Regions from separate parts of the Pseudoalteromonas sp. UBA6610 genome, predicted to be linked through region 1. Evidence: predicted binding sites of a transcription regulator. Region 1 holds the regulator's gene; each other region holds the start of a gene.
The links. Region 1 encodes LexA, which represses DNA repair genes until DNA is damaged. Its sites were predicted from a motif close to TACTGTATNNNNATACAGTA; they were not measured.
Positions count from the first base shown of each region.

Region 2: a site for LexA is predicted at 4,820-4,839, ahead of B4F91_RS04415 (YebG family protein). Genes of this name have one in related genera too.
Region 3: a site for LexA is predicted at 4,898-4,917, ahead of ruvC (crossover junction endodeoxyribonuclease RuvC). Genes of this name have one in related genera too.

Region 1 is NZ_DJHW01000137.1:28,774-35,432, forward strand. It holds gene ctaD (cytochrome c oxidase subunit I) at 1-392, opposite strand, end outside; gene coxB (cytochrome c oxidase subunit II) at 392-1,528, opposite strand; gene lexA (transcriptional repressor LexA) at 2,001-2,618, opposite strand; gene B4F91_RS18015 (PaaI family thioesterase) at 2,796-3,236, shown strand; gene B4F91_RS18020 (hypothetical protein) at 3,247-3,627, opposite strand; gene B4F91_RS18025 (DUF7218 family protein) at 3,859-4,110, shown strand; gene B4F91_RS18030 (hypothetical protein) at 4,254-4,970, shown strand; gene B4F91_RS18035 (VOC family protein) at 4,945-5,295, opposite strand; gene B4F91_RS18040 (endonuclease) at 5,421-6,080, shown strand; gene B4F91_RS18045 (S41 family peptidase) at 6,189-6,659, shown strand, end outside.
Region 2 is NZ_DJHW01000030.1:23,308-29,966, reverse strand. It holds gene B4F91_RS04445 (methylglyoxal synthase) at 1-117, opposite strand, end outside; gene B4F91_RS04440 (LysE family translocator) at 178-819, opposite strand; gene B4F91_RS04435 (multidrug effflux MFS transporter) at 816-2,009, opposite strand; gene B4F91_RS04430 (hotdog fold domain-containing protein) at 2,193-2,666, shown strand; gene B4F91_RS04425 (bactofilin family protein) at 2,674-3,165, opposite strand; gene B4F91_RS04420 (M23 family metallopeptidase) at 3,155-4,318, opposite strand; gene B4F91_RS04415 (YebG family protein) at 4,457-4,771, opposite strand; gene B4F91_RS04410 (ComEA family DNA-binding protein) at 5,117-5,413, shown strand; gene B4F91_RS04405 (DUF6170 family protein) at 5,425-5,727, opposite strand; gene dsbB (disulfide bond formation protein DsbB) at 5,729-6,247, opposite strand.
Region 3 is NZ_DJHW01000018.1:2,574-9,232, forward strand. It holds gene tolA (cell envelope integrity protein TolA) at 1-283, opposite strand, end outside; gene tolR (protein TolR) at 288-719, opposite strand; gene tolQ (protein TolQ) at 706-1,410, opposite strand; gene ruvB (Holliday junction branch migration DNA helicase RuvB) at 2,689-3,696, opposite strand; gene ruvA (Holliday junction branch migration protein RuvA) at 3,704-4,321, opposite strand; gene ruvC (crossover junction endodeoxyribonuclease RuvC) at 4,324-4,848, opposite strand; gene B4F91_RS02320 (ABC transporter permease) at 4,977-6,659, opposite strand, start outside.

The DNA.
Region 1 (6,659 bases):
AAAATTAAAAAAGCGAAGGGTAAAATCCAAAAGCTCCAGTTGTTCATTCTGGGCAGTGCCATATCTGGCGCGCCAATCATAAGCGGTACCATCCAGTTAGCAAGTCCCGTAAAGGCTGGCATTACAGCACCAAACACCATAATTAAACCGTGTACTGTGGTCATTTGGTTAAAAAAGTGTGGGTCTACCAATTGTAATCCTGGCTGAAATAACTCAGCCCGAATAACCATGGCCATTGCACCACCAATTAAAAACATAGTCAGCGAAAAAATTAAGTACATGCTGCCAATATCTTTATGGTTTGTTGTGTATAACCAACGTTTAAAACCTTTGGCTGGGTGATGGCCGTGGTGAGCGTTATTGGCGTTAGGTTGTTCTACTATGCTACTCATTAGTTCGCCTCCGCATCAAGTGCTGCCTGAATTTCACTAGGTTGGATGACATCACCCGTTTCATTACCCCACGCATTACGTTTATAGGTAATTACCGCTGCAAGTTGTTTAATTGAAAGCTGCTTTGCAAATGCCTGCATTGCAGTTCCTGGGCGGCCATGAATCACTACATCAATGTGATCTTTTATATCACCCAAAACAATGGGGCTGCCTTTTAGCGCAGGAAATACGCCCGGTAAGCCCATACCTGTGGGTTGATGACACGCAGCGCAACTTGCCATATACACTTGCTCACCTAGTGTCATTAGCTCTTCTTTAGGAATTGTTGTCTCAAGCAATGCTGCATCAGCAAGTGCGGCTTTTTGCTTAGCTTGCTTAGCATCTGCAAGCCATGCGTTAAAGTCCTTTTGCGATTTAGCTTCAACCACCACGGGCATAAAACCATGATCTTTACCGCACAGCTCTGCACACTGTCCTCGGTAAATACCTTCTTCGTTAATGTTGGTCCACGTTTCGTTGATAAACCCCGGGTTGGCATCTTTTTTAACGGCAAAATCGGGTACCCACCAAGAGTGAATAACATCATCAGAGGTCATTAAAAAACGCACCTTTTGATTAATTGGCAGTACTAAAGGTTTATCAACCTCAAGTAAGTAATTGGGGTTTTTATTAGCAAGGTTGGCTATTTCGTCTTGAGGGGTAGATAAAATAGAGTAAAACTCTACGTCTTCACCCATATATTCATAATGCCACTTCCACTGTGACCCTGTAATTTTAATGGTTAAGTCGGCCTTACTGGCATCTTCCATCGCAATGAGGGTTTTAGTGGCAGGAATTGCCATGGCAATTAAAATAACAAACGGAATGGCAGTCCAAAGAATTTCTACTTTGGTACTTTCATGAAATTGGGCAGGAACTGCCCCTTTAGATTTACGGTGATGAATCAGTGCCCAAAACATTATTGCGAACACTATCACCCCAATCACACAACATATTAAAAATATGGTCATGTGTAGCTGATATACATTATTACTTATATCGGTTACGCCCTTGCGCATATTGTATTGGCTATTAGCCAGCACTTGCTGCGGGAACATAATCAACACAAGCCACAAGGTAGAGGTCAGTTTACCCATGTGACGGCTCCTTTGATGCTATTGCGAATGCAAAGCGAAGAGGCATACGGCTTAAACGCCAATTCGTTATTTTTATTTTTTAACCAATCTTATTTTTGATTGGTATCGCTAGGACAACAAAAGGTTTGTGTATATTGTGTGTTCTCATAACTAAAAAGCTGTGAGTTATTGTTAGTCCAGCACATTAATGATTAGCTAAAAAACGTACAACAAGCAAGTTTTAGTATAAAAAACAATCAAGTGATATTTTAAAATTGAGTAAATGACGGCGTATTAAATTGTTATTTAACAGCCAAGATACGAGCAAAATTAAGGGATGTAACACGCCTAGGAAGATAAAAGTATGAGTGAAAAAAAGTTTACAGCCTAAATAATTTTAGGGCGCTTTGAGATGGTGGAAGGTCTGTTTTTAAAACAAAAATGCACACTTAAAAGTGCGCATTTATAAATATTACTTAAAAATAGTTAAAAATTACATCCAGTCGGCATTTCTTATTACGCCAACGGCTAACCCTTCAATATTAAAAGATTCGTTTTCAAGGTCTACTTCAATTGGCGTAAACTCTTCGTTTTCGGCGTGTAATAATACTTTTCGGCCTGCTTTTTCTAGGCGTTTTACGGTTACGTCTTCATCTACTCGTGCAACCACAACTTGGCCGTTTTCTGCTGTTTGAGTACGGTGTACGGCAAGTAAGTCGCCATCCATAATACCTATATCTTTCATACTCATACCGTTAACACGCAGTAAAAAGTCGGCGGCTGGTTTAAACATAAGTGGGTCTATTTTACAGTGACTCTCAACATGTTCTTGCGCCAAAATAGGCGAACCCGCTGCAACTCTACCTATTAATGGTAGACCTAGTTGCTCAGGCTCCTCTTCTTCAACCAATTGAATACCACGGCTTGCGCCTGGTTTCATTTTAATAACACCTTTTTTGGCAAGCGCTTTTAAGTGCTCTTCTGCGGCATTGGCACTTTTAAAACCGAGTGTTTGCGCAATTTCGGCACGTGTAGGAGGCATACCAGTGTCTTTAATAAAAACTTTTATTAGTTCGAGTATTTGAGCTTGGCGTTTAGTTAATGGTCGCATACAACTGGTTTTCCATACAGTACATTTAACTGTGAGTATATACAGTTAAATAAAAATCGCAAATTTAAATTGTGCTTTAAAATAGCTAAATACACCGCACCTGGATAAATTTTAGGTAATTACAGACGTTCAGTATTTAAAATGCTATAAATTTGCTTTCAATATAAAGGAGTAATTATGAGTATTTGGCATCAACCCATTACATTAGAGCTTTGCAAACAGTTAGATGAGGGAATAAACGGCCAAGGCACGCTAATGAAAACCATGGGCATAGAAATAACCGAAATAGGAGATGATTACCTGGTGGCTACCATGCCCGCCATTCCTGAGCATCATAATCCTATTGGTATGGTACATGGTGGCGCAAATGTGGTACTTGCCGAAACCGTAGCAAGCTACGCCGCTAACTTTGTAGTGGACTTTACAAAATTTTATTGTGTTGGACAGGAAATTAGCGCCAGCCACTTAAAGGCCTCTCGAAATGGCACTTTAACCGCCGTTACTCGTGCATTTCATATTGGTAAGCGCAGTTCTGTATGGGAAATAAAAATAACCAATAGCCGCGGCGAGCTTTGCTGCGTATCAAAAATGACCGCAGCGGTTGTCGAGCGCAAATAATTAACTATGGCTACTTTTCGATAGGGTAAATCGTTATTTCCATACCAGCGCCAATTGCAGATATACGTAGCAATGTATCTGCATGTAGAGCTTGGTTAAAACACTTAGGCGACGTGCCCGACTCAAAGCCTATATCAAACGTTCTGCGCGAACAGCTTAGCCACTGTTTAAGCGCATTACGTGAACACGACTCTATTAATTCACATAAGTGGTTGATTGCTTTGTCTGGCGTGGTTATATCACCTGAGGCTTCAATACGCGCCAATTGACGATATTCGTCTTTGTCATAATGCAAAACCATCGCGTTTTTCTTTAAGTCTGCCACTAGGGCGCTAATATCTTGTTTAGACTCAAGCTCTAGATCTACATTTAAAAATTGAATTTCCGACATTGTCTGCTTTTTACCCTCTTATAGTTTCATCGCAAACTTTAACGCAGTTTTACTTTTATACCAAATCAACAAAGCGCTAAACATGGCTTTATTCATAGAAAATACCTGTTTAAACGCCATTGGCACCTAATTTGCCTTATAAAACGAGTTAGGCTAGTTACGCTTAATTTTACCGTTTATGTATGAAAGTTATACACACACTGTGTAATTAAACGCTTCAGGAGGACAATTATGGTAGATCATGGCCCGCAAATTAAAAACGACGATCAGTACGATGCGCTTCGAGATGAAGGCATGAGCAAACAAAAAGCCGCGCGCATTGCTAATAGCAATACTCATAAAACCGCAGTTAAAGGCGGCAAAGCCTCAAAGTATGAGCAGCGCACTAAAAAGCAGCTGTACAATAAAGCTAAAGAGCTCGGCATTAGCGGCCGCTCTAAAATGAGTAAACAAGGGCTAATAAATGCCTTACGTGAGCATTAAACACAGCCTCACTGATTTTTTACCGCTCCTTTTTATTATTTTTATAAAGTTAGAGTAAGCTTATGAATAACTGCGACAAAATGCCGCAGTAAAAGCATGGGCTGCTGTAATACACTAACGCTAAAAATAATAAGAAGCACAAAATGAGAAAACAACTATTTAAGCGCGCTCGAAAACTACATAAGTGGCTAGGCTATTTACTTGCCTTACAAATTTTAGCTTGGCTGTTAGGCGGCTTAGTAATGAGCGCGATACCACTTGAATACGTACACGGTAAGCACCTTGCTAAGCGCATACTTACAAACCCATTTACTCAAGCAGACTACCCTACATCACTCGATAATATTACTGCCCAAGTGCCTAACCCCACGCAAATAGTGTTTGAGCACTTTTTAACGACCCCGCTTATTACTGTTATTAATACTGACGAGCAGCAGAGCTTTAATGGTTTAACGGGGCGCCCTTTTCAGCCACCCACTAAAATACAAATTACCGCTAATGCACAAGCGCATTTACTCATCGACGCTAAGCCAATTAACACAACGCTTTTAAAACAAGGCACTCGAGAGGTGGGATACAAAACAAATGTGTGGCAAGTACAATTTAACGACACCTTTAATACCACGCTGTATTTAAATGCAATTAACGGCAAAGTTATCACCGTTCGCAGCACACTATGGCGCATATTCGACTTTTTTTGGATGTTACACATAATGGATTACGACGAGCGAGAAGATTTTAACAACCCGCTTCTCATCAGTTTTGCAGCCACCAGCGTACTATTTTGTTTATGCGGTATTATTTTATTAATACAAAACGTTAGGCTAAAAAAACTTACACGTGTTGGTCAATCAAAATAGGGTTGCCGTCTGGGTCGGTAATAATAAAACTTTTATCACCCACAGGTTCAACCTGGATATGAGCGTTTTGAAAATATTCGCTAAGCGCATCAACATCCTTAAACTCTGTAACGGTTTGTGCGTTTTGATCCCAGCCAGGATTGAAGGTCAGCATGTTTTTATCAAACATACCCGAGAACAAGCCAATTAAATGCTCACCGTTTTTCATCACTAGCCAGTTTTGCTCTATCTCACCTGCAAACTCGCTAAAGCCCAACTTTTCGTAAAACGCTTTTGAGGCTCTAATATCTTTAACTGTTAAACTTATTGAAAAAGCACCTAGCATAGTCATCTCCTCGCTATTTTTATATCAGTATAGAGTGTACTAAGCATTGCGGATTAAAATTTGTTCAGGCTTTATCTTTTAGCAGCAAAACTTTAGACTAGCGCCTCCTGTAGTTCACGTATGTGATGGATATGCTTAAATTTATTTTGGCCTTTGTGGCTTGTTGTATTTGTTTTTCTGCATCGAGTGAAGGATTTACCCGTTTTTCAACGGCTAAAAGGCACTTAATTAAAACCCTACCCGAAAACGCCAAAAGCCTTTACTGCGGCTGCGACATTAAAAAACAAGGTAAAAAGCTAATCCCCGACCCTAGCAACTGTGGTTATATTCCACGTAATACGTTAACTTCCTCTGGCAAGGTTAATGTACGTGCACTGCGTATAGAGTGGGAGCATATAGTGCCGGCGTGGGAATTTGGTCACCAGCTACAATGCTGGCAAAACGGTGGCCGTAAAAACTGTCGCAAGGTCAGTGCTAAATTTAGAAAAATGGAAGCCGATATAAACAATTTAGCCCCTGCTATTGGCGAAATTAACGCAGATCGCTCTAACTATCGCTTTGGTATGCTTAGCGAAAACGCTACCCAATATGGCCGCTGCCAAGTAAAGGTTAATTTTAAACAACGCGTTGTAGAGCCTCCTTTTTATGCCCGTAAGCGCATTGCCGACACCTACGCCTATATGCAAAAAACATACGGCTTAAAAATATCAGACAAACAACAAAAGCTATTTGATGCTTGGCAAAAACAAGCATTTGCAGATAGAAGCAGCGCAAGTAAGCTGTAGCACACCTAAATGTATACACTCATTTACATAATTTAGGGGTTAATACGTTGAATAAATGAGCGGGTGTTGTAGTATTTTAAACAACTTATTTACAAAAAGTAGTTTTGTATGTTTAAAAATAATAAAGCAACACTCGCTATTATTGCTGCACTTTCAAGCCTAACGCTTGTTGGCTGTGGCGGTGGTAGCAGCATGAATGAAACGCCCGACCCAGTCGTCACACCTCCTGCAAGCACAGCCCCAACTTGGACGGCAGGTGTATTTGAGCCATCGGAGGAGTTAAAAAACTTTTGCGAAAACCCACGCACAGGTAACGATCCGTTTAATAATAATGAGCCCTACCCTGACCAAGCCGGTTCGGCCCTTTACGAAAAGCTTTGGCTTCGCTCGTGGAGCGACGAAACCTACCTTTGGTATGATGAAATAGCCGATAACGACCCTGAAAACTTTGCTACAGTGGCCGATTATTTTGCCCAACTAAAAACCGAAGAACTAACCGACTCTGGTGATAAAAAAGATAATTTTCATTTTTCAGAGCCTTCTGAGGACTACTTTCAAGAAGCGCAATCAGGGGTAACC
Region 2 (6,659 bases), on a different contig from region 1:
TCTGCTTAAGGCTTCTTTGTGTTTTTCGCACCATAATTTAAGCGCGGCTTTTTTACCATCATGCGCAACTAAGGCAATATTTTTATTAGCGGGTAGCGATTGTTTTTTTTGTTCCATGCTGCATCTTATTTTGTTGAGTAACCAAGGCTTTGGTTAAGTAATACCAATTTAGTGTAATTAGTATAATAAATTAATGGCCAGTGCAATAAATACCATGCCAGTCACTCGGTCTATCCAAAGTTGGCTATGTGGGTATTTTTTGAAAAATTGCGCTATTTTGTCGCCAAAATAAATATACGTACAGTCAATTGGGAAAGCAAAAATAGGGTAGAGCAGACCAAAAAAAGCTAATTGAAACGTTGCCGATGATAAGCTTGGGTCTACAAACTGAGGGATAAAAGCAATAAAAAATAACGCGACTTTAGGGTTTAATACCTCGGTCATCATGGCTTGAAACATGACATTTGGCTTTTTACTGGTGCTTACATGAGGCTTATCATCACTAGCGCAATCGGCGGTATTTGGCTGCGAAAAAGTGCTTTTAATCATCACAAACCCTAAATAGCACAAATAAGCCGCGCCTAAGTACTGTACTGAACTATAAGCGGTGGGCGAGGCTTTTAATACCGTGCTTAATCCAATAACAGCAAAAAATGTGTGTATTACTCCACCTAAAGCAAAGCCAAATGCGCTTTGCATACCTGCCGCTCTGCCATTGGCAAATGTTTGCGCCATTAAAAATGCGTTTGATGGCCCAGGGGCCACCGCCATTAAAAAGCTCGCCAGTAAAAATGATGCTAAAAAATCAGGGTTGATCATGTATTAACCGGGTGCAATGTATGGGCTTTTTTACTCATTAAAATTAGCCAAAGTGGTGCCAGTAACAATAAATGAAAAGCAATTAGCCAAGGTGTGCTAAGGCCTAAATATTGCGTTAAAAACACAAGCACACTAGCGCCACTCATTTGCATAGCACCAATTAAGGCAGAGGCTGTACCGGCTTGTTTTGGAAAGCGCGATAACGCCATACCAGCCGCAGAGCCTAAGCTTAGGGCAAAACCAAGTGCTGCAATTAAAATAGGTAGCATAAGCGCAATGGCCGATTCTATATGGCTAAGTGCAATCATTAATATGCCAGAGGCCACCAATACTGTAACCCCAACGCGCAGGGCTTTTTGGCTATTACGTTTAATATAAATGGGCGTAATAAAGCTGGCTACAATACTTAATACGGCATTGAGCGTAAACCAAAAAGTAAAGTCGGCAACGGTGCCCCCTAAGTGCGTAATTATCCACCCAGGTGCCAAGGTGACATACACAAGAATCGCCGACATGGCGACCATACACAGTAAGCTATTAAATAAAAATATCGGTGTTTTTAATATTGGCACAAAGCGGCGTAAGTCCAATATATGCCCTTGGTAGTGACTATCAGCAGGGCGGGTTTCTCTAAATAAGGTGAGCGTAATAACTAGGCCCGCTAACGCAAATAAGGTTAAAAACATAAAGTTCATGCGCCAGCCAAATTGCACGGTAAGCCAAGCACCTAAAATAGGCGCAAGCGCAGGAATAAAACACACAATTCCATTTAAATAGGTAATCATTTGCCCGCTGCGTTCGCTGCCGTATTTATCACGTACAATAGCAAAAGCAACAACAAACGTAGCACATGCGCCTAACCCTTGCAGAGCGCGTGCAAACATTAATACAGCAAAAGAGGGCGCCATGTAGGCAAGTAAGGCTGAGCCTGCATACAAGCTAACACCTACAACCGCTACCGGCTTTCGGCCAAACTTATCAGCAAGCGGCCCTGCAATTAATTGCCCTAAACCCACAGTAAGCATAAAAATAGCCACTGTTTGCTGAACCTGTTGTTCGGTTACGTTAAATTGCGTGGCAATAGTTGGAAAAGCGGGAAGATAAATATCAATTGCCATAGGGCAAAATATTACGAGTAACGCTAAGATGAGTAATAAAATTAAGTTAGGTTTAGCGGGCTGTGTTTGCATTAGGTCTCCTTTTGCTGGCTATTTTAGGTGCCCGCTTATAAAAAAGAAAGGGCTTATGAGTGAGCCACGCTTTATTGTGATAAATATTTCATGACATTAGGATTAACAGCGCGGTGAATTGCGCTTTTTTTAACTGGTCTGATGTGTTAATTTGAATTTATAAACACAAAATGGGAAATAACAATGAGTAATAAATCAGCCCTTTTAAAAACCTGGCTTAAATTTAAACGCTTACCTTTTGGCAATTGGTTGTTTAGCAAAGCGGTATGCATAAAAGCCCCGTATTTTGGCTCAATGAAACCTTACGTGCTCGATTTAAGAGAAGGGCACTGTAGCGCTGTCGTAAAAAACCGCCGTAGTGTGCATAACCATATTGGGACTATTCATGCTATTGCACAATGTAACTTAGCTGAGCTGTGTGCTGGTGTAATGGTAGATGCCACCGTGCCTTATAAAACGCATCGCTGGATCCCAAAAGGAATGACGGTACACTATTTAGCAAAGGTTGATACCGATGTAACTGCTATTGCAGAAATCGACTTGCCTCGCCAATGGGTAGATAAAGAAGATTTAGTGGTGCCAGTTAAGCTTTACAATACCCGCAATGAACTGGTGTTCACTGCAGATATTACGATGTACATAACCGAGAAAAAGTAATGAGCGCTTAATTAGATTTGGCTTTATCAGCGGCTTGCTTATTAACAAACGACAAGTCGCTATCAGCATCATCAAGCAAAGTTTTTACTTCTTTGGCCGGCTTTAAATCTTCGCTAATAAGTTCCGGTTCTTCTTTTTCAAAGCGCTGTTTCAAGCTGCCTTCAATAATGGCTCCAGCATCAATACTTAGTGTATCGTGAAAAACATCGCCATGTACGTGAGCGCTGCTTTGAATATTCACTTCACTTGCGTTTAGTGAGCCAATAATTTTGCCTTTTACAATGACACTTTTAGCTTCAACCACACCTTCAACAATGCCGGTAGAGCCAATTACCAAGTGCTCTGCCTTTATATCGCCATCAATTCGGCCATCTAGCTGAACTTCGCCTTGGCTGGTAAGTGTGCCAGTTAAGCGCACATCTTCAGAAATAATAGAAGGGGTATGATTTACTCTTTTTAACGTAGTTTGATTACTTGGTTGCTTTTTTTTACCGAACACGAGAAAGCGCCTTTGTTATTTTTAGAGGATTGACATGTTTGCCATCGAGTAACACTTCATAGTGTAAGTGGGTGCTGGTACTTCTGCCAGTACTGCCCATTAATCCAATTACCTCATTTTTAGCAATTGTTTGGCCTTTTTTCACTTTAATTTTATTTAAGTGGCCAAAACGGGTGACCAAGCCATTTTTGTGCTCTAGCTCGATAAAGTTACCATAGCCGCCATTTTTACCAGCGCGCAATACACGTGCATCAGCAGGGGCAAAAATTTCGGTTTTATGCCAGCCGGCTAAATCAACACCTTTGTGAAAAGCGCGGCGGTTGTTCATCGGATCTTTACGTAACCCAAAGTTGCTCGAAATATAGTATTTAGCTGCAGGCAAGGGCAGTGAGTTAGGCAGCTCTGTTAAAAAGTTTTCAAGGTTGTTAAGTAATAATAGCTTATCAACAATGGCTAAAAACTGCCCTGGTATTTTAGTTTCGTCAAATACATCTAACGGGCCACCTTGCGCACTGGTTTGTGCGCCCAGTGCTAAATGTTGTTCAAGGGCTGATTCTAAGCCTGCGCCTTTTAACATCGCTAAAATTGCATCATGGCGTTTATTAATTTGCGCATCAATAAGCGCAAAATTGTGCTCGTAGTATTTATTTAAGCGCTCGTAACGTGCGGCAAAAGTGATTGGCGTTAGAAGGCTGGCATGTTTGTCTTTCGGCTCTTCATCTACAAGTGGTTCATGAAACTCGCCTTTGTCTTGATTAACAGGCGACTCAAGTTGTTCTTCTAGTTTTATTGTCTCTTTACTAATAGATGCGGGGAGGGATTCAATCATACCTTGCAAAAGTGCTTGCTTTTGCTCTAGTACAGCAAGTTGTTCTAATTGCTTAGCGTGCAGTGCTTTTTGTTCTTGGACCTGTTTTTGCCACACTTGTTGTTTGTCAATTTGGCTTTGTTCTATGTCGGTAATTTTATTTGTTTGGCTATAAACACGAAAACTAGAAATACCGACCCAAGTAATAGTGCCTAAAATAAGCAGTACTGTAAAAAGCTGAAACCAAGGCGCCAAAACAACATGCTTAACTTCGCCATTTTGACGAATAAGCAACTGACGGGCTGGGAAAAATTTTTGGTAAAAAGACTTAATAAATACTGACATGGCACATAAACACTCGCTATTAACCGGATTAATGTATCAATTTCAGTCTAAAAAGCCAGAAAAAATTTGTAACTGTTCAAAAATTAATAAAAAAGGGCTGCTATTTAGTAGCAGCCCTTTATTTAAAATAGTCACAAATTAGCTAGCTTGTTGCTCGTCGTTATCTTTTATTGATGCTACGTTGTCGGCTTTTTTAGCTTTAGCTGTACCTTTTGTTGTGGGCTCTTTTGCGCCTTTTAACACCGCCATAAAGTCATCTTTACTCTTTGCAATTTCAAGCGCAAGCGATTCAACCTGTTGCTCGCTCAGTGGCACATCTACTTTTTCCAGCATTACTTCAAGCGATTCTGCTATATCGAGCATTTTGTCATAGGCATCCGCTTCTTTTTTAGTAGTAAACGTCATTCGCTCAACTCCGTTTCGTTCTACAACATATTTAACAACAACAGCCATGATCTCTCCTGCTTGATTGCGTGGTAATGTGGTTACTGACCCGTAGGTCACTGTTTTTATATACAGTAAATGTTTGTGTGTAAAATTGCAAGTATTCGGTGCATTTTTAGCTTGTCATCAATTTGACAAAAAAGCGTAACTTTACTTTAGTTAAGCAATCACTTGTTGTACCAGCTGCATTTTAGGTTTTCGGATTTAGGTGATTATGCACTGGAAATAATATAAGTGATGCGCGTTGCTCCTTATTTAACATTATTTCCTCAAATAAAAATTAAGCACATGTTTAAAGCCAAATTAGCAGTTTAACTATAACGCTTTGGTATAAACAAAAATAAGGAATAACAAATGAAAAATCTATTAACGCTACTTATTATTAGCTTTTTAAGCTTTAGCGCGTTTACCCACGCTAACCCTGTTGAAGATAAGCCTATGGTTGAAATGCCGCAAGCGCCGGTTATTAATATTAATAGTGCCGATTCAGAAATGCTGGCCAAGTTGCCTGGTATTGGTAAGAAAAAAGCGCAGGCTATTGTTGATTACAGGGTTGAAAATGGTGAATTTTCCCAGCTGAGCGACTTAACTAACGTAAAAGGAATAGGTAAAAAGCTTGTAGCTAAACTAGAAGGAAAAGTGTCTTTATAATAGGCAGGGCGCTAAGCGCCCTGTGAATACTGCTCAAGTGCTTTGGCTAAATATTTTTTAGCAAAGTTTATTTCAATCGGGGTTGTTAAAAGCGGGTAACACAGGCCACCTAAAATTAAAAAGGGAATGAGTTCCCACCCTTTAAAAACAGTAAATAATAAAAACAATGGGCTGAGCAATATCAGCTTTACTATTCTTAATAACACTCTATCGGTGGCAGGTAGCATACTTAGCGCAATAGCAACAACGGCTTGTCGCTGCCTTACTTTAAGGTGCTTTAGTTCAGGCAGCTGACTGGTAAAAAACGTAAACATATTAAATAGTCTTTTTAGTAAGTAAGCGAGTGGTAACAATTACAAAAAGCGTGATAGTAAATAACGCAAATAGTATTTCCATCCATGCTGGCATACTTAATCCCGCAAATTGCCAATCGATATTACCGCAATCCCCTGTGGCTTGAAAAAAGCTTGGGATCCATTCATGCAATGGCATAAATGAAGGAAAGTTTGGCTCAAACTCACAGCTGAACGCAAAGGGATCGGTGGTTGTTTGCATTTCAATGTGCTCACGTGCAATAAAGTAACCCCACACACTTGATACACCCCACACTAAATAAGCGATAGCGCGTACTAATTTACTTTGTGGTTTAGTTGCGCCAATAATGCCTGCCCCTAATAAGCCTAATACCGCAGTTCGCTGGTAAATACACATAATGCATGGAGCAAGTCCCATCTGGTATTGAAAAAACAGTGCGGTGACTTCTAATAAAAATACAATGCCTGTAAATAGTAGCCATGGAGTACGTTGAGTAGGGAGTTGTGCTAGCCAGTTCATAAAAAATCCGCATTGAAATAAGACGTTGAATTATGTACTAGGATAAAGTAACGAGCAACAAAAAGGGTAAAAAAGCTACCGAAGTCGCTTTTTTTAAGATGAAATTAATAAGCGGTTATGGCCAATCCTATTTAGGGAAAGGTTAAGCTTAATTTGCTAAGTGAACATGTAATATAAGATTGGTTCGCTAAAAAGGCTTGTTTAAACGTTGTAGTTAACAGGCTCTGCTGTATGCGACTTTTGAATGTGCTTGTTGCCGCACACGGGAATTATTGTAGTAATGTAATGGTTAAGCAAAAACAGCAATAGCATTAATGTACCTACTATGAATAGGGTTAATTTATTTAGCAAATTAGACCTAATTTAAGCATGTTGAATTTTATTATTTACTATTGCGAAATTTTCAGCGGTT
Region 3 (6,659 bases), on a different contig from region 1:
CACGTTGTTTACGTGCATTGGCGGCTCTGCGTTCTAAGTCGCGAATGCGTTTATCTTCAGCGCGTTTTTTAGCATCTTCTTTTTTTTGTAGCTCAGCAATTTTTTGCTCAACTTGTTTTTGATCAACCGTGACCGCCGAAACCGCATTATCAGGCTCAGGAATAGCCGAATTAAGAGTCACTTCCATTACTTTAGGTGCCGGTGGATGTATATTTGCAGTTGCCCACAAAAAGCCCCCTAAACCTAAATGTAAAAGTACTGACTTGATTATAGAACTATTCATGTTACTACTGTGTCCCCTCAAAGGATTCTGTCATTAAACCCACAGATGGTACGCCAGCATTCTTTAAAAAGTCCATTAATAACAACACTTCTTGGTAAGAAACCTTACCAGAGCCTTTAATCATTACTGGTACATCAGGGTTTTTCATTAGCTGTAGCTTAATAACCGCGGCCACATCAAGTGCTTCCATTGGCTCTTCTGGATCAGTGCCTATGCTTACATAGTACTTACCTGCCGAGTCAATCGAGGCAATAATGGGCGGCGTGTCTTTAGTATCAACTAAATCCGACTCTTCCATTTTTGGTAAATCAACTTTCACACCGTGAGTAATAAGCGGTGCTGTTGCCATAAATATAATTAGCAATACCAACATTACATCAATGTAAGGTACTACATTAATTTCTGCGACCGGACGGCGCTTCTTACGCTGATACATTCGCTTTAGCCTCTATTTGGGTAGCTGCTTGACGGTGTAAAATATTGGCAAATTCTTCCATAAAGTTGATGTAATGTGATTCTAGTTTTTCAACTTTATTAGCAAAGCGGTTATACGCAATAACAGCCGGAATAGCCGCAAATAAGCCCATTGCCGTTGCAATAAGTGCCTCAGCAATACCTGGCGCTACCATTTGTAATGTTGCTTGCTTCACTTCACCAAGTGCTATAAAGGCATTCATAATACCCCACACCGTACCGAATAAGCCGATATATGGGCTAATTGAACCCACTGTTGCTAAAAACGATAAGCTCGATTCTAGTTTTTCGATTTCACGCGACAGTGCCACACGCATTGAGCGATGCGTACCTTCCATTACAATGCCAGCACTTTGAAAGGTGTTCTTTTTATGGCGTGCAAATTCTTTAAAGCCAGATGTAAATAACGCTTCAATACCATGAGATTGACCGCTACGTGATGAGATTTCGTTGTATAGTTTGCTTAAGTCGATACCTGACCAAAATTTTTGTTCGAATTTTTTTGCATCAGACAAGGCGTCGCTAATTGCTTTTTTGCGCTGAAAAATAATTGCCCATGACATAACAGACATTGCTACTAGCGCTAGCATTACTAACTGCACAAGCAAACTGGCTTCTAGAATTAGATCTAAAAAATTAAGCCCTGATCCCACGTTAAACTCCTAAATAATTTCAAAAAACGTCAATTTGGTTATTTTGTATAAATAAGACCATTGTAACGGCCATAAGTTGCATCTAGTGTATCGAGTCAAGGGTTTACTGACAACGATATTGCTATGAATTGGCAACAAAAAACGTTAAACATACGCTTAATCGCTTGTTTGTTTCTAAAACGCGACTACCGCGTTTAGTAAAACACAACTTAATACTACAAAAGTGCGTAAATATACGCAGTAAACTTATTAAAACGCACCGTTTATTCATAAAAAGTGCATAAGCACGCAAAAGTAATTCACGCCACTTTGCATGTACTAATATAACTAATACTGTAACAATACAGCTCAGACCAGTTATTTGTTAATTTTCAGCCACTTATAAAGTTAACGAATAATTAACGTACAAGATTCGAACAACAAAAAAATTCATCAGATTAGTTTTTCTTATCTGAAATTTTAAATTTTCTAGTTTGAACAAAAAATACTTATTCCGTATTATTCTCCCATACCGAGCTTACGCACTGAATGAAACATTTTTCATTAAGCCAAGTTCTTAGTAATAGGATTTTTAATCGTATTACATTGTTTTACTCTTTTTGGATAAAACCTGATTAAGTAAAACGTAGTTCCCTGGATTACTTCCTTCAACTTGTTGTTTGCCCGCATTATATGCGGGCTTTTTTTTGCCTAAATTTTACCGCCAACTTGGCATGCAATAAGTTTTAATTACACAATCTGTTTAATTGCCAACAGTGTATTTACTATCTTTTTTTACCAGTTTGTATCATTAAATTATCTACTTTCAGTAGAAAGCATGTTTATAACAAGGTAAAACTTATTAACACAATTAGCGCCACGTCTAATCTCTTATGTTGCTACTGCTTTAAAGCTAACTGGTTTTAATGGTACGCAGCATAGCCACGCCAGTCTTAACGTTAAGTGAATTACAAAACGATTTTAATTTATTGGTTACATTTGCAACAAAGTGGCTGAAAGCTGAGTAAGTTTTAAAAAACTATACTAATTTTCTTAATTATGTGAGCTAAGTTGAGGCTGGAAAAACGTGTTGACAGCTAGGCAAAAAATTCGCTATTTCGTTGTTCTTGGCAATTGCTCCTGCACTGCTCTACCTTCTGCTTGCAGTCGTAAATGAGAGTTTTTAACACAGGTAGCGACACGTTTGCTTTGCAAAATGATTAAGTGTTATTGCAAATTGGTATTACATTTAACAGAGGAAGTAGCCCGCTACATTTTCTGTAACAGGCTAAAGAGGGGTTAATCTTGTTTTGGGAGTAAACCAAAGTGATGATACGCATTGTCTGATACAATTCGCCCGCGCGGTGTGCGCTGTATAAAACCTTGCTGAATTAAAAAAGGCTCTATTACATCTTCAATGGTTTCTTTTTCTTCGCCTATGGCGGCGGCTAAATTATCTAGCCCTACAGGCCCACCCATAAATTTTTCGATAATGGCAAGTAAGTATTTACGGTCCATGTAATCAAACCCGCTTTTATCTACGTCAATCATATCAAGGGCAAGCTCGGCAACGGAGGCGTTTACTGTACCATCTGATTTTACTTGCGTGTAATCGCGCACACGGCGCAATAAGCGGTTAGCTATACGCGGTGTGCCTCGTGAGCGTTTTGCAATTTCGGTAGCGCCATCGTCGCACATTTGTAAATCTAGGTAATGTGCAGAGCGCCCCACTATATGCGATAAATCAGCTACCGAGTAAAACTCTAAGCGCTGAACTATACCAAAACGGTCTCTAAGTGGTGAGGTAAGTGAGCCTGCGCGTGTTGTCGCGCCAATAAGCGTAAACGGCGGTAAGTCTAATTTAATAGAGCGTGCAGCGGGGCCTTCACCAATCATAATATCGAGTTGGTAATCTTCCATTGCGGGGTAAAGTATTTCTTCAACTTGTGGGCTGAGTCTGTGTATTTCATCAATAAACAGCACATCGCCTTCTTCAAGGTTGGTAAGTAATGCAGCAAGGTCGCCGGCTTTTTCAAGTACTGGGCCTGAAGTGGTTTTAATACTTACATTAAGCTCATTGGCAACAATATTAGCAAGCGTGGTTTTACCTAAGCCCGGCGGGCCAAATATTAATAGATGATCGAGCGCTTCACCGCGGCTGCGCGCTGCCTCTATAAATATTTCCATTTGCTGCTTAACATGCGGCTGACCTTTGTAGTCGGCTAAAAGCTTGGGCCTTATTGCGCGGTCTATGGTGTCTTCGTTGGTTTTTTCGCTCGCGTCAATTAAACGATCAGCTTCAATCATGGGTTACTCACAACATTGATTTTAAAGATTCTTTAATAAGAACCTCAGTAGACATATCGGGTTTACTTACCGATTTTACTGCTTTTTGCGCCTGTGGCAATTTATAACCAAGCGCGACAAGTGCCGATACGGCATCGTCTGCAGCATTATTGGCAATTGTTGCATCGCTAGGAGGCTCTATAACGGCATTATCGCTAAATGGCGTAAATAAATCGTTACCCCAATCTTTTAAGCGGTCTTTCATTTCTAGCACTAAACGCTCAGCGGTTTTTTTACCCACACCCGGTAATTTAACCAATGTTGTGGCATCTTCGTTGTTTACGCAACTAACAAATTGCTGCGCCGACATGCCCGACAAAATAGCTAAGCCTAGTTTAGGGCCCACACCATTTGCTTTTAATAGTTCTCTAAAAAGCGCGCGCTCGGTTTTATTATTAAAGCCAAATAATAGTTGTGCGTCTTCGCGTACTACAAAGTGCGTGTACACTATGGCGTTTTCGCCAATATTGGGTAAGTCGTAAAAACAGGTCATGGGCATTTGTACTTCGTAGCCTACGCCGCTTACTTCTAATAAAATTTCGGGCGGCTGCTTTTCAACTAAAATGCCATTTAAACGGCCAATCATATTTATTTCCTTAAACGTCCTCTAACGGTTTTGCTTGCGCTACCCGCTAGTTTTATTAAATTTTGTTCTGAGTGCGCATGGCAAATTGCAATGGCAAGCGCATCGGCCGCATCGGCTTGCGGTGTGCCAGGTAATTTTAAAATATTTTTTACCATGTGTTGCACTTGCGATTTATCGGCGCCGCCATTACCTACCACGGCTTGTTTAATTTGCCGGGCTGAGTATTCAAATACGGGTAAGTCGGCCATAGAGGCTCCCACTATCGCGGCTCCTCGGGCTTGACCAAGTTTTAGCGCGGCATCCGGGTTATGCGCCATAAATACTTTTTCTATGGCAAAGGTTTCGGGGGAGAACTGCTCTATTATTTGCGTGATCCCTTGGTAGATCATTTTTAATCGTATGGGGAACTCATGCTCGGCTAATTTAATACACCCGCTTCCTAAATAGGTAAATTTAGCGCCTTGATGCGCAACCACACCATAACCGGTTAAACGCGAACCTGGGTCTATCCCTAAAATAATGGCCAAACAGCACACTCATTATTGTTATTTTTCAATAACGGTAATAATGCCAGAGCACTGTATAAATTACCAGTGGCGAGTAAAAACAAAAACGCCCGCAACTTAGTGCGGGCGTTCAGCGTTAAAAGTATAGCTTAGGCTAAAGCACGTACTAAGCCTTGGGTATTTTGTTTAAGTTTACGGGCAATCATAAAGTAGCCAAGCGCGGCTACAAACACCCCGCCCGACACAGGCCCTATTAGCCAAATTGCTGGGTGCAATTTACCGGCTAAGTCAAACATTTGCTGCTGAACAATCAATAAGGCTACATCACTAAATAATGCGGCTACAAACCCAGCTAAGCCACCTAATAGCAAAAACTCATAAAGCGTCGCATTTTTTATTAACCGCCCTTTGGCGCCTAAAGTTCGCAGTATTACTATTTCTTGCATTCGCTCGCCAAGGCTCGCTTGCACCTGAGATATAAGCACTAATGCGCCACACAAAACCACAATAGCAAGCACAAAGCCAATAGCTAACGACACCTGCTCAATGGTTGATTGTATTTGCTTAACAAAGTTATCTACATCGATGGCAGTAATGGTTGGATAAGTGCGCAGTAACTGGCTAAACGCTTTCTTTTGCTCTGGCTCTATACGCACAGATGAAATATACGTTGCCGGAAAATCTTTTAGCACATCGGGGCTTAAAATAATAAAAAAGTTAGGTTTTAGCGTAGCCCAATTTACTTTACGCACACTGGTAATTTTGGCGTCAAATGATTGCGCACCAATTAAAAATGTTAAGGTGTCGCCTATTTCTACGTCTAGGCGCTCTAACATAGACTCCTCAACCGATGCCTCACCCACTGCGCCTTCGCCAAACCACTGCCCTTGCACAATTTCGTTTTGGGCTGGCACATTATCAAGCCAGGTTAGATTAAGCTCACGGCCAATGCCTGAACGCGCTTCTTCATCTTTTTTCTCGTTATCTTGCAACGACACTTTACGCGCAACAAGCTCGCCATTTACCGCATTTACTCGCCCACGAATGGTTGGATAAAAATCCGAAACTAAAATATCGTTCTCTGCTAGGTAATTATTTACAGGCTCAAGTTCGTTTTGCGTAATATTAACTAAAAATGCATTAGGCGCATCGGCGGGTAATTGAGACTGCCAATCTGAGATCATGTCATTTTTAAGCACAATCAAAAACAATAGCAATTTTATCGCCAATGAAAAGCTAATAAGCTGCACCGCATTTACGTTGGCACGCTTTTGTATAGAAGCAATAGCTAACGACCAACTATTGCCTGGTTTTAAACCTAATTTACGACCACCGCCAAATATTAATTTTGAAATAACAAACAAAACCGCAATCAAAGCAAGCGTGGAGACAAATAAAATAAGCGTTATTTTAATGTTGTTACTAAATAACCACATTAATAAAAACACCGTAAGCGCGCTTAAACCTAAGTGCACACGGCTTACGGCTAGTCTGTCGCCTAAATTACGGCGCAATACTCTAAGCGGTGGAATATCAAATAAATCAAGCAGTGGCTTAATAGAGAACATAACTGCACATATAACACCTGTGCTAATGGCCACCAGCCAAGGTTTAAACCCGGCGGCAGGTAAGCTCATATCCATGCTTTTTGCTAAATAACCAGTGGCTATTTCTTGTAAACCGTAGCCTATGGCTAAACCCACAATAACCGCTAAAGCACACACCATGAGTAAATGCATAAAATATATTTTACGAATTAATGCACGGCTTCCGCCAAGTGTTTTCATCATTGCTACGGGGTCGTATTGGCGCTCACAATAACGCTTTGCCGA